Regions from separate parts of the Arthrobacter burdickii genome, predicted to be linked through region 2. Evidence: predicted binding sites of a transcription regulator. Region 2 holds the regulator's gene; the other holds the start of a gene.

Region 1 (3,395 bases), 630 kb from region 2:
CCCGCCGCGGTCACCGCTCCCTGCAGGCTCGTGTCCCCGCGCTGCGCTGCGGCTTCCTGCTCCGCGCCCAGCGGGTAGTCGGACCCGCAGGCGGTCAGGCCGAGGATGACGGCGAGGGACAGGGACAGGGTGGCTCGGATTCTCACCGGAGCAACGTTACAGGTGGCGAAAAGGTGAACCCAAGGTGGACGGCGGAGGGACGCGCTGATTGCGGTTCGGTCACCCGCGGCGCAGGTGGTAGCCGTCCGACCGGTGCACGAGCCGGCGGCCGCCGCCGTCGTTCAGGAGGATCCACAGCACGGAGGCATCATCGGTCCTCATGTCCAGCACGCCGCGGAGCTGCGTCCCTGCCGGGTGCTGGAGGGTGACGTGTTCGCCGCGCCTGAAGCCCGACCAGTCCTGGGATTCCGAATCGCTGACGGGGGAGGGGGATGCGTTCATGGCGGGCCTTTCGCAGGAGTTCGGGATCCCCACGCTAGCCCTGCCGTCTGAACGCCCTCTGAACGTGGGGTGAAGGGTGGGCGGACGGAGCGGATCCGGGGATCAGAGGGTGCGCCAGTCCCCGCTCGTGAGGTGCGACCCCGCCTGCGGCCCCATGAGGAGCATCCCGCCGTCCACCACGAACGAGGCGCCGTTGACGTAGCTGGACGCGCCGGATGCGAGGAAGGCGACGACGTCGGCGATCTCCTCCGGGGCGCCCGGGCGGCCCAGGGGGATGCCCGGGCGGTCCATGCTGTGCGGATCCTGGTCCTCGGAATCGTTCATCGGGGTGTTGATCTCCCCGGGCAGCACGGCGTTGGCGGTGATCCCCCGGTCGGCGAGCTCGAGCGCGATGGTCCTCACCAGGCCACCGAGCCCGTGCTTGGAGGCGTCATAGGCGGCCGAGCCGACGCGCGGCTGCTCCTGGTGCACGCTGGTGACGGCGATGATCCGCCCGCCCCTGCCGCCGTCGATCATGTGGCGGGCGGCGCGCTGGATGCAGACGAAGGCGCCGTCGAGGTTCGCGCCCAGGGTGCCCCGCCAGGTGTCCCAGTCCGTCTCCAGGAACAGGGTGCCGCCGTTGACGCCCGCATTGTTGACGAAGACGTCGAGCCCGCCGAGCTCCTGCGCGAGCTGGTCGACGACGTCCCCGCAGGCCGGGGCATCCGTGGTGTCCAGCTGGGCTACCGCGGCGCGGACGCCCTTTTCGCGGACGAGGCGCGCGGTCTCCTCGGCGCCCTCCTGGTCCGAGTGCCAGGTGACGCCCACGTCGCATCCGGCGGCTGCGAGGGCGATGGCGGTGGCCCGCCCGATACCCGAATCGGAGCCGGTGACGATTGCCTTGCTCGGTGTGAAGTCCATACCCCATCCTTTGCGCCCGGGTCAGGCATGTGCAAGGAAAAAGTGCGGGTGCCGCGGCGGCTTCATGCGGTGCCGAGGCGGTGTTAAGCACAGCAACCCCCGGGCGGGCGCCCGGGGGTTGCTGTCAGGAGGGATCAGGCCTCGACGGCTTCCTGGTGTCCGGCAGTGGACGCAGGGGCGTCGACGGCCGTGGACTCGACCGTGGACTCGCCGCTCACGATCTCGATCTTGCGGGGCTTCGCGCGCTCGATGACCGGGATCATCACGCTGAGGACACCGTTCTCGTAGCGTGCGGAGATTCCCTCCGTGTCGACACCCTGGCCCAGGTTGAGCTGGCGCAGGAACGAGCCGCTCTCACGCTCCCGGGTCAGCCACTTCACTCCTTCGGCGCTGCGCAGCGTGCGCTCCGCGCGGATGGTCAGGAGCTGGCCGTCGACGTCGATGTCGACCGATCCGGGATCGATGCCCGGAAGGTCCGCGGCAAGGACGTAGTGGTCCTTCTCGCGGTAGAGGTCCATCGGCATGAGGCGGAGTCCCGGACGGCTCTCCAGAAGAGCGCCGGCAACGCGGTCCAGCTCGCGGAACGGATCAAACTTCATGGCCACTGGAAACATCTCCTTCACAGATGCCACCGGCAGGTGGGTTCTTCAGGGTTGAGCGCCCCTCGCTCAACTACGAAAAATGTTAGCACTCGACCCCCGGGAGTGCTAACGAATTTTGTTCGCTCAGAACGAACACCGTGCATAGAAAAGAAGGCCCGTACCAAGCGGTACGGGCCTTCTTCCTGGTGCTGCCACCAATCGATCCTCGTGCCTGCGCGGGGCCTCGATCCCCGGGCCTTCCGCGTGTGAAGCGGATGCTCTACCAGACTGAGCTACACAGGCAATTGGTTCTCCAACAGCTTAGGCCATCCGGGCGCCGCACCAAATTCCCCTCCCTGACGTCCCTGCGGTGCCTGCGCTGGTCATCGGTGTCCCGTCTCAGTAGCCTGAAGGAAAGCCTGCTGAGCATTGTCGCCGATCCGGGACAGATTCCGAGCTTCCGCGGGCATGGCCACGACGAAGGGACCGCACCATGGACAACCAGGACATCCTGCAGCGCATCCAGGCACTCGTCCAGGAGGAACACGAACTGCGCGAGCAGCCCCAGGACGCCGGAGCCGGAGCGGAGCACCAGGACCACGCGGCCCGGCTGAAGCGGGTCGAGGAGGACCTCGACCAGTGCTGGGACCTGCTCCGCCAGCGGCGGGCGAAGGCCGACGCCGGGGAGGACCCCGCCGAGGCCGATGCCCGTCCCATTCCCCAGGTGGAGGGGTACCGCCAGTAATGGGGGTTCCGCTGGTGCTGTTCGACGTCAACGGGACGCTCTCGGACATGGGGCTCATGTCCCAGCACTTCGAGGAGATCGGGGTACCTCCGCAACTCTCCGCACTCTGGTTCGCCTCGGTCCTCCGGGACGGCTTCGCTCTGACCGCCGCCGGCCAGAACCCGTCCTTCCGTGCGGTCGCCGAGGGGGCACTGCATGCGGTGCTCGCAGGTCAGGTCCTCAACCGGGACACCGACACCGCCGTCGAGCACGTGATGGACGCCCTCCAGGAGCTTCCGGTGCACCCGGACGTGCCCGAGGGGATCCGCGCGCTCGCCGGGGGAGGCTTCGGTACCGCAGCACTCACCAACGGCTCCAGGGCGACGGCGGAGGGCCTGCTGGAGCGGGCCGGCCTCCACATCGATACGGTGCTGTCGGTCGAGGACGCCCCGCGGTGGAAGCCCGCGCCGCAGGCGTATGCCTATGCGGTCGAGGCGCTGCAGCAGCAGGCGGGCGACGTCGTGCTGGTCGCTGTCCACCCCTGGGACATCGACGGCGCCGCCCGCGCCGGCCTCCGCACCGCCTGGCTGAACCGCGACGGGGTTCCGTATCCGCCGGCCATGATGCCTCCGGACCACGAGGTGGCGGAGATCGCCGAGCTGGCCGGGGTCCTGCAGTCCTGACCAGCGGGTGCAGCACGGCATCAAGGAAGCATAAAGACGTCGCCGGGCTGCCCGGTGTCCGCTTGA
Region 2 (3,395 bases):
CCAGAACCAGGGTGACGCAGCCTCCGAGAAGACGTTCAAGGACGTATCGGAGGCCTATTCCGTCCTGTCCGACGCCGAGCAGCGCCAGCAGTACGACGCCATCCGCGCGATGGGCGGCGGTGCACGGTTCTCCGCGGGCGGCGCAGGTGGTGGCGCCGGCGGCAGCGCCGGATTCGAGGACATCTTCGGCAACCTGTTCGGTCAGACCACGGGCACGCGCCAGCGCACCGGCTTCTCGAACGGCAACCTGCCTCCCGAATTCGCCGACCTGTTCGGCGGCGGGGGCATGGGTGGCAGTGGCTTCCCCGGCGGATTCCAGTCGACGCGTCCGCAGAAGGGCGCCGACCGCACCGCCAGCACGTCCATCTCGTTCGCCGGGTCCATCAACGGGACCACGATCGGTCTCCGCGAGCCCTCGGGCGAGCAGATCGACGTGCGCATCCCTGCCGGCATCCGGGACGGGCAGAAAGTGCGCGTCAAGGGGAAGGGACAGCCCGGCCAGGCCGGACCGGGCGACCTCATGGTCACTGTCAACGTGAAGGACCACCCGCTCTTCACGCGCGACGGCGACAACATCCGCGTGCACGTGCCCGTCAGCTTTCCCGAGGCGGCGCTCGGCGCGCAGATCGACGTGCCGACCCTCACCGGTGAGCTGGTGAAGATGAGGATCCCCGCCGGAACACCGTCCGGAAGGACCCTCCGGCTCAAGGGCCGGGGCGTCAAGACCGCGAAGGCGACGGGTGATCTCCTGGTGACCGTCGACGTCGTCGTCCCGCAGAACCTGTCGAAGGAAGCCGAAGCCGCCGTCGAGGCGTTCCGGGACGCGACGAAGGACGCCGATCCGCGTGCGGGCCTCGCTGCGAAGGCGCGGCTGTAACAGTACATTTGAGCAACCGCCGGGAGCACCGGCAGCGGAAGGAGGCATGCAATGGACCACACAGTGCCCATCTACGTCATCTCCGTGGCCGCCGAGCTCGCCGACATGCACCCGCAGACGCTCCGGCAGTACGACCGGCTGGGCTTGGTGACGCCCAGCCGGGCACCGGGCCGCGCCCGGCGCTACTCCCAGAAGGACGTCAGCACGCTGCGCGAGATCCAGAGGCTGTCGCAGGAAGGGGTGTCGCTCGAGGGCATCCGTCGCATCCTCGAACTCGAGAACCAGGTGTCGGCGCTGCAGTCGCGCGTCACCGAACTGTCCTCCGAACTGGCCGCGCGCCGGGTCCAGGCCGAATCCAGCAGGATCTTCGCCGCCGGGCTCGCCGGTGACGTGGTCACGCTGGCCCGCGGACAGCGTCCCCGCGCGCGCAGCCAGGCACTCGTCGTGTGGCGACCGGACGCAGTCCGGACGGCGCGCTAGGTCCGCACGACGTCGGTCCCTGGTGGAATTTGTCAGGGGACGCGGGCAGACTGGTCAGATGGAATCCACCCCGGAGATGTCCCATGTTTGAAGTTTTCGTCGAGGCCCTTGCGATCGGCGCCGGCGTGCTCACCGCGCTCGGCGCGGGCACGGGCGTGGCCGGCTGGCTGGTCGTCCGCAAGGTCAAGCGGTCGAGGATCATCGAGCGCACGAAGGACCGGGGTCTCCTCGCCGCACGCGCCTACGCGCCGGACCGGCTCACCCGGGAGCCTGCCCGGCTGATCGGCGAGCTCAAGCGCTCCTCCCGTGCTACGCATCTGGCCCTGGCCGAGGCGACGGCACAGGGCCGTCCCGTCGGTGACCTCCCGCGCGCCGCCGCGGAGATCGATCAGGCAGCGGCATCGCTGGACCACCTCCTGCGGGCCGCGGACCGCGAGCCCAACCGTGCGCTGAAGCAGGAATGGACCGCGGACCTCGCTGCGCAGGCACATGCCCTCGACGAGCTCTCGGCCGACCTGCGCCGTTCCCTCCTCCAGACCTCGCGCTCCATCGACACTCTCCAGCTCGAGCAGGCCACGCATCGCCTGCGCACGGAGATCTCCGCGATGACCACCTGGCGGGACAGCTACGGGAACCGGCAGGCCTGGTAATCGGTTTCACCAGGTAACCTTCTTCCAACCAGTCCCCGGGGGTCCGACGTGTCGATCAGACGCCGCATCACGCGCATCATGCAGGCCAACCGCTCCGCGGCGGCCGAGTCCAGGCAGGATCCGAGCGTCCAGGCGCAGGACGCGCAGCTGGCACAACGCAGGCTGCTCGACCAGGCGCGGCGCGGGGCGGCCGACGTCGCGGCCCACCACCACCGCGTAGGGCTGGCAGCCAATGACGCCGCCGACTACCTCAACAGGGTCGAGGCGGCAGCTGCCGCCGCGGTGCAGCGCGGTGACGACGACGCCGCCCGCGCAGCGATCCGTGAGTCGATGACGGCACGACGACGCCTGGAGACACTCACGAAGCAGCTGCAGGAAGCGGGGCAGCAGGCCCGCCGGCTCCATGACGACGTGCAGCGGCTGGAGGAGCGCGTGAGGCAGAACGCGATGGACTACGACGCCCTGCGCGCCCGCCGCGCGGCGGCACAGGCGGCCATCGGCGTCCACGATGCGCTTGCCTCCTCGTCGCGGGAGGCAGCGGCGATCGACGCCGCGCGCCGCAGCGCCGAACTCGAGGTCAGGCGCTTCGAGGCGCAGGCCCAGGCCCGCGAGGAGCTGTCGTGGACCGACCCGTCATCGCCGCGACTCCAGCAGGCCTTCGAGGAGCTCGAAGCCGAGGCGGCCGCCCAGCAGGAGCTCGAGGACCTCAAGCGGAGGAACTCCCGAGGCTATCCTCCAGGGCAGCACTGAGGGCCCGGAGGACTGCGTCGTCGACGTCCTCCTCCCGGCGGAGCCGGATGCGCCACGCGAACGGGTCACTGGTGCGGACCGGTTCGAGCCCCGGGAGATCCGGCACCGCCAGGCGGAAGAACAGGTCCACCGCGGTCCTGGTGGTGGGCGTGACCTGCGCGAACTTCCGGCGCGACGTCTGCAGTGACACATAGGTCTTGCGCATCTGGATGACGGTCCCGGGGGTCTCGGCGGCCCACAGGAGGAGCCGGTCCGCGATGGGTTTCAGGTGCGGCCGGTCCGCGTACTGGCCGTCATAGAGTTCGTCGGCGGATCGGAGGAAGAACTCCGGGAGCCCGAAGACCTCCCAGTCGACGCTCATCAGGTTGTACCCGGTGACACCCTGGTCCTTCAGCCAGTGGGACAGCTCGTCGCGGCCGGTGATCCCCGCCTCGCGTGCCGCAGTCGCCCACTCCGCCGGCGTCCGGCCCGTCGTGCGGAGGAGGCGCGCGGCATTCGTGTCCACCATCGGCTGCCAGCTCCGTATCTCGCTCATGTCCCCACTGTACTGGCGCCCCGCTTGCCGCCGGTGGCGCTATCGATGAGCGGGGGATGCGAAGCACGGAGAAGCCTGGGAGGGCGTTGCTACACTCGGGCGA

The links. The regulator HspR, encoded in region 2, represses chaperone genes until heat shock. The targets are predictions, from matches to a motif close to AAGTTGAGTCNNNNNGACTCAACTT.
Region 1: a site for HspR is predicted at 1,992-2,016, ahead of P5G52_RS02655 (Hsp20/alpha crystallin family protein). Genes of this name have one in related genera too.

Annotation. Positions count from the first base shown of each region.
Region 1 is NZ_JAROCG010000001.1:569,511-572,905, reverse strand. Features, by position in the region: gene pstS (phosphate ABC transporter substrate-binding protein PstS) at 1-146, opposite strand, end outside; gene P5G52_RS02665 (hypothetical protein) at 220-441, opposite strand; gene P5G52_RS02660 (SDR family oxidoreductase) at 544-1,341, opposite strand; gene P5G52_RS02655 (Hsp20/alpha crystallin family protein) at 1,476-1,940, opposite strand; tRNA gene P5G52_RS02650 (tRNA-Val) at 2,152-2,225, opposite strand; gene P5G52_RS02645 (DUF2630 family protein) at 2,416-2,667, shown strand; gene P5G52_RS02640 (haloacid dehalogenase type II) at 2,667-3,329, shown strand.
Region 2 is NZ_JAROCG010000001.1:1,204,051-1,207,445, forward strand. Features, by position in the region: gene P5G52_RS05670 (DnaJ C-terminal domain-containing protein) at 1-877, shown strand, start outside; gene P5G52_RS05675 (heat shock protein transcriptional repressor HspR) at 929-1,357, shown strand; gene P5G52_RS05680 (hypothetical protein) at 1,441-2,007, shown strand; gene P5G52_RS05685 (PspA/IM30 family protein) at 2,056-2,757, shown strand; gene P5G52_RS05690 (hypothetical protein) at 2,714-3,292, opposite strand; gene P5G52_RS05695 (SDR family NAD(P)-dependent oxidoreductase) at 3,395-3,395, shown strand, end outside.